Regions from separate parts of the Pseudoalteromonas phenolica genome, predicted to be linked through region 1. Evidence: predicted binding sites of a transcription regulator. Region 1 holds the regulator's gene; each other region holds the start of a gene.

Region 1 (2,278 bases):
CCCACCAAGCCAGCTCGTCGCCTAACTCTTGGGTTTTCGCAATTACCGCACCGCCAACAACATCTGAATGACCATTAATGTATTTGGTTGTCGAATGCACCACAATATCAACACCAAATGAAATTGGGTTCTGTAGCGCTGGAGATAAAAACGTATTGTCAGCCCCCACTAAAGCGCCCACTGCATGGGCTGCATTCACAACCGCATCGATGTCTGTAAGACGAAGAATTGGGTTACTTGGCGTTTCAATCCAAACCAGTTTAGGTTTGATCTCTGCAATTTGTGCAAGGCTGTCAGCGCGAGTTAAATCTAAAACTTTTAGTTTTAACAAGCCACGCTTTTCAAGTGATGTGAATAAACGATAACTACCACCATAACAATCATGTGGAATAACTAAGGTATCGTCGTGATTTAAAAGTTGTGTTACTAGGTGTACAGCTGCCATACCGGTCGCGGTGATGATGCCTTTTTCTCCGCCTTCAAGCTGCGCTAATGCTTCAGCTAGAATATCGCGATTTGGATTACCGCTACGGCCGTAATCGTAATCACGCTTAGTATCGAAATCAGCGAACGAATACGTTGTAGAAAGATAAAGAGGAGGCACAACCGCACCATGATGCTTATCGGCTTCGATACCATGTCTGACTGCGACTGTTGACTTATTGCGTTGGCTCATATCACCACCTAGTATATGGATGTTTAGACGTCTAAAAGGTTAGATGATCAAATTAGAGAAGTCAAAACATTTATACTGCTAAATGGCTATTTAACTAGAATTTGACTATCTTTTTTAAACCGATAAAATTTCGCCACTTCGTTAACTAATATTGTTAATAAGACTGGGTTTTTGACCATAAATCGGTACATTAACCTTAGTTTGAGTTGGGCGTTAGTCAAACTAAGTCAATTAAAGCCGTCGCAAACGAGCGTAGTCTTATTGGCAGTAATTACTCTAAAGGCATCAGAAAAATATTATGGCTAAATGGAATGGTGAGTATATTCACCCTTATGCAGAGCATGGCAAGAAATCAGAGCAAGTGAAGAAGATCACCGTGTCGATCCCTTTGAATGTATTAAAAGTATTAACTGACGAACGTACACGACGTCAGGTTAACAACCTACGCCATGCAACAAACAGTGAGTTGCTATGTGAAGCATTTCTGCATGCCTTTACGGGTCAACCACTTCCAAGCGATGAGGACTTACGTAAAGACAATCCTGAGAAAATCCCTGTTGAAGTGCGTAACATCATGAAAGAGATGGGCTTAGAGATCCCAGAGATTAACGAAGAAGGTTAATCGCCTTAGTTTCTCTCGAAGAAAAACATAGAAATAAAAAACCTCGCCATTGCGAGGTTTTTTATTAATTTAATCTTGCTTAGGATTAAGATTCAAATTGTGCCATGTAGTTTTCTGGTAGATCGATTTGCGCAACGCCAGAATCAATCGCAGCTTGTGCTACAGCTTTAGCAATGCGAGGTAATAAACGCGGATCCATTGGCTTAGGAATAATATACTCAGCGCCAAACTCTAGCGACTCAACATCGGCTGCTTTAAGCACTTGCTCAGGCACAGGCTCTTTCGCAATACCACGAATAGCTTCTACGGCTGCGATCTTCATTTCATCATTAATCGCTGTTGCACGCACATCAAGTGCACCGCGGAAGATAAATGGGAAACATAAAACGTTGTTCACTTGGTTAGGATAATCCGAACGACCTGTCGCCATAATTAAATCGTTACGTGCACCATGTGCAACTTCTGGATTAATTTCAGGGTCTGGGTTTGAACAGGCAAAGACAACCGGCTTGTCCGCCATAAGCTTTAGGTCTTCTGGAGAAAGTAAGTCAGGGCCAGATACACCCACAAATACATCTGCTTCAGCGATAACGTCTTGCAGCGTACGCTTATCAGTGTTGTTAGCAAATAGCTTTTTATATTCGTTTAAGTCATCGCGACGCGTATGGATAACACCTTTACGGTCTAGCATGTAAATATGCTCACGCTGTGCACCACATTTTATCAGCAGCTCCATACATGCGATTGCTGCAGCGCCTGCACCTAAACACACAATGATAGCGTCGTGGATGTCTTTACCTTGTACTTCCAATGCATTCAACATACCCGCAGCAGTTACAATCGCAGTACCATGCTGGTCGTCGTGGAATACAGGTATATCACAACGCTCTATAAGTGCTTTTTCAATCTCAAAACACTCTGGTGCTTTAATATCTTCAAGGTTGATACCACCAAAAGTATCTGCAATATTCGCAACCGTA
Region 2 (2,278 bases), 1.7 Mb from region 1:
AATGGCTAATTTAAGTAACTTAAGTTCTTGCAATTTTTGCTTTGCAAAAGCCAACCAATCGCGAATTTCAGCATCAAGCTTGTCTTCTTGCTCTAAGTCGACCGGGGTGTGAAGTAATGAACATGACGGTGCTAGCCATAAATTATCACCACGACTTTGTGCTATCGGCTCGATTTGATTATAAATAGAAGACAAATCAGCTCGCCAAATATTACGACCATTAATAAGCCCTAGAGATAACACCTGCTCATCATTTAAAAGCTGATTTAACTTTGCAAGATCTTGCTCACCTGCAACACAATCAAAATGCACACCTGCGACAGGATAGTGCTGAATATCTTCATAGTAATCTTTTACCGAATCAAAATAACTGGCGAGTAAAATCTTTACCCCTTGTTCGTTAAGTGCTGCTAAGGAAGTATTTAATGCACTGCGATACTCTTCAGGCAGCTCTAGTGCGAGAACAGGCTCATCAACTTGTACCCATTCTACGCCAAGCTCAGCCAGCTTTTTTAACACTTGCTGATAAACCGGTAATAACTTATCTAGAAGAGATAGCTTATTAAACGACTCATCTGCACACTTGGCTAAATGCAAATAAGTAATAGGCCCTACCAAAACAGGTTTGACTTTATAACCCAGACTGTGTGCTTCACCGACTTCTTCAAACAGTGCCTGCCAGCTTAGTCCAAAGCTTTGATCTTTAGAAAGCTCGGGTACTATATAGTGGTAATTAGTATTAAACCACTTTGTCATTTCACTCGCTGCACAGGCGCAACCACTTGGCGATTTTCCTCGACTTACTCTGAATAATGTATCTAGGTCAACACTGCCATCAGTATTTACATGGCGCTTTGGTATAGCACCTAATAATAAACTGGTATTAAGTATATGGTCATACCATGCAAAGTCACCGACAGGCAGTAATTCAATTCCAGCGTTCGCCTGTATTGCCCAATTCTCAACTCTGATTGCTTTACCTTTTTCAAGTAATTCATCTTGGTTAATTTCACCTCGCCAATAGGATTCAACTGCAAACTTAAGTTCACGTTTCTTTCCTATCCGAGGAAAACCGAGATTATGAATATACGCCATGTTCTATCCTTAAATTTTTTTGGGTGTTTAGATGGCTAAAATCATTAACATGAGATAGGATGAAGACAACTGACAGTTTTTCAGTTTTAACTTGAACAAAATTAATCAAATAAAATTGTAAAAAATATGATCAAAACATGACAACGCTGTCAAAAATAGTGTTATAGTGATTTTGCTAATTAAAAATAGATTTATGCTGTTTTTATAAACTAGCAAACATGGAAATTGAAGTTAGGCAGTTCAGGAATAGGTGAACTCTGAATTTTGCTCACTCTAAGAATGAGATTTATTGAAGATGATAGATATTAAACATTTAAAAACCATTTCAACGCTTAAAGAAACCGGCTCCCTTGTAAATACAGCCCGTGAACTGTTTTTAACTCAATCAGCTTTATCTCATCAAATTAAAGACTTAGAGAACAAATTAGACTGTCAGCTGTTCGAAAGAAAAACACAACCTGTGCGTTTTACACCACAAGGTATGCTACTACTAGAATTGGCCAATGAAGTGTTACCAAGAGTAGAAGCAACCAAGTGTCGATTAAAAGAAAGCCTCAATCAGCCAATTTCTCAACTGCGCTTAAGTGTTGAATGTCACGCATGTTTCCATTGGCTACTGCCGACAATCAAAGAATTTAACAATTTCTGGCCTGACATCCATGTAGATTATGAGCGCGGGTTTAGCTACGACGCCATTCCTGAGCTTCTTAACGATGACTTAGATTTAGTATTAACTTCTGACATTCGAGAAGCAGACAAGCTTGAATACGCGCACCTTTTTGATTTTAAGTTGAAACTGATTGTATCACCCGATCATGAACTGGCTAAAAAAGCCTACGTCACGGCGCTAGACTTAAAAGACGAAACCATTATTTCGTACCCTATTCCAAAAGAGCGCCAAGATATTTTTAAGCATTTTATTCAAAATGCACGCTTTGACGGTACATTAAAAACGGTGGATCAAGGATTACTTATTTTCCAGTTAGTCAGTGCTGGTATGGGTGTTGCCGCTCTTCCTGATTGGTTAGTAACACCTTATGAAAGCCAAGGGTTAATTAAGTCTATTCCGCTGGGCGCACTGGGTTTAAATCGTCCGATGTATTTAGCAATGAAGAAAAATATGAAAGACAACCCTGTCTATCGTCACTTCTTAAATACGTGTAAGCAAAGTAACGGACGATAA
Region 3 (2,278 bases), 470 kb from region 1:
TATCTTCGAAAAAGCCCATTGTGGTGTGCTTATAAGTGTGCTTTTCAAATGCTTCTTTGCGCACTGCCGCAAGTAGTTTACGGATTGGGCTAGCATTATTTTTTAAATACTCACCTTTAACCGTCAGTGCTTCAGTACGAAACTGCTCTTCTGAATACTTTAAGTTTTGGAAAATGTCCGCTTTGATTTCAAGTACTTTGTCTAAATGTTCTTTAGAGAAATTTAAGTGGTAGTTTGTATAGTCGTTTGTCGTGTAAGCGCGGTTATCTACCCCAGAGTTTTTCAGAATATCTGCATACACATCTTGTGGGAATTTTTCAGAGCCTTTAAACATCATGTGTTCAAAGAAGTGAGCGAAACCGGTTTTCCCTGCTTCGATTTCATTTCGAGAGCCTACAGATACCGGAATTTGTAGCGATACAACATCAGGATAATCAGTTTTAACAACCATCACACGAAGACCATTTTCTAGTTCTTCTAACACATAGTCTTGTGCAAATACTTTATTCTCAACAGACGCTGATGCAACAGTGGCATTCGCTGTATTGCTTGTCTGTGCATTATTACTCATACAACCTGACAGTGCTAAAGTCACTGCAAGGCTAGTTGCCAAAAGTTTAAATTTCATGTGATTTCCAAATTCAGTTTTTATTTTGTCATACCATTCCTCTAAATTAAGCAATCTATTTTGAGGTAAGGAAAACTTGTCGATAACAAGGCGGAAATTTTGCTATTTAGTTGTTCTAAATGAGAAATTCCCAACGAAGTTAACGTCAGTTTTAGTCTCTCAAAATAATTGAGTATTATTGAGGATTGGTATCACATATGACACCGCTTCAATTATGCAATAAATTACTGTGACTCGCTCATTTCACAGCAAAATTTATGTAAATAAATATATCTGAGCTGCGGAATTATCCCTTGCGCCTCAAAATAAACATGAGAAAAATTCATAGTATTTGAATAAGTTTCATGAAAAAAATCTATCTAGACGTCTAAATGGCTGCTATATTTACCTCATCAGCACAACCAATGGGAATGAGGACCATGGCTTTATCATTACAAGAGAAAATTTTGGACCCTAATCAAGGCGTATATTTAATTGGTACTACTCCGCCAAAGATGGGAACTGATGAAGCACAAGTCAAAACCATTGCACAAAAGCTACTTGGCCGTTTACATGAAATTGAATATGACGGTGTCGTTATTTACGACATTCAAGATGAAAGTAGTCGAACTCAAGTACCGCGCCCTTTTCCGTTTAAGCACACTGTAGATCCATGTGAGTATAGCCAGCTCGTTAAAGAGCTATCACAACTTGATGTCATCACCTATAAAAGTGTGGCGCAGCGTGAAGCAAACGAATTTCATCAGTGGCTAGATAATACAAAGAGCAAGCACGGCTTGAATAACTTGGTTTTAGTAGGCAGCCCTTCTTCAAACGGCGACGTAAAATTAAGTCTACCTAAAGCGTATGAAACTATCGAAGCGCACCCGGATGACTTTTTCTTAGGTGGTGTAACGATTGCTGAGCGTCATGCAAATAAGCGAAATGAACATGAGCGTTTATTAGAGAAAACAGCACAAGGGTGTGAATTCTTTATTTCTCAAGCTGTTTACAACGCGCAAGCAACAATTGATTTAATCACCAGCTACGCACGCAGTTGCCGTCAACAAGGGCTAGAGCCAAAGCGTATTATTCTTACGTTTACGCCATGTGGTGGCGAAAAGACGCTGCAGTTTATGGAATGGTTAGGTATTTCAGTTCCTGAAGCAACTAAATGGCGCATGCTTGACTCGCAAAACCCGTTAAGCGAATCAATCCGCATCTGTCGTGAGAATTTAGACCTGATCATTCAAAGCTGTGCGCATCTGAATGTACCACTTGGTTTGAATATTGAAAGCCTGACCAATCGTAAAGAAGAAATTGACGCATCAATTAATTTATATCGCTTATTAAAAGCAACGATGGAACTTAATCTTGCAGAAAAACAAATAGCCTAATTAGACTAAAGAACAACTAAATAACATCAATTCTCAGTCGCATTATCATTGATAGTGCGACCTGTCTGTGTATAATCTGTCCCTCTTTTTACAATCAACTATACATGGAGTGAGTAGTGCTATTCGTTTTATTAATGTTAATAGCAACTGGGGTATTTTTTATATACGCGTCTAATCGGCATCAGTTGGCTTTAAGCAACCCCCTATCTAAAAAGTGTAAACTACTCGGTTATTTACTTTTAATCATCTCTGTTGTGATCCCTCCTTTGATCTT

What was found. Region 1 encodes MetJ, which represses methionine synthesis genes. Its sites were predicted from a motif close to TAGACGTCTAGACGTCTA; they were not measured.
Region 2: metE (5-methyltetrahydropteroyltriglutamate--homocysteine S-methyltransferase) is a predicted target of MetJ. The motif match lies at 1,116-1,133, and genes of this name have one in related genera.
Region 3: PP2015_RS13055 (methylenetetrahydrofolate reductase) is a predicted target of MetJ. The motif match lies at 989-1,006, and genes of this name have one in related genera.

What each region holds. Positions count from the first base shown of each region.
Region 1 is NZ_CP013187.1:3,421,343-3,423,620, forward strand. Features, by position in the region: gene metB (cystathionine gamma-synthase) at 1-676, opposite strand, end outside; gene metJ (met regulon transcriptional regulator MetJ) at 975-1,298, shown strand; gene PP2015_RS15380 (malic enzyme-like NAD(P)-binding protein) at 1,384-2,278, opposite strand, start outside.
Region 2 is NZ_CP013187.1:1,228,632-1,230,909, reverse strand. Features, by position in the region: gene metE (5-methyltetrahydropteroyltriglutamate--homocysteine S-methyltransferase) at 1-1,095, opposite strand, end outside; gene PP2015_RS05435 (LysR substrate-binding domain-containing protein) at 1,391-2,278, shown strand.
Region 3 is NZ_CP013187.1:2,955,132-2,957,409, forward strand. Features, by position in the region: gene PP2015_RS13050 (M16 family metallopeptidase) at 1-628, opposite strand, end outside; gene PP2015_RS13055 (methylenetetrahydrofolate reductase) at 1,048-2,004, shown strand.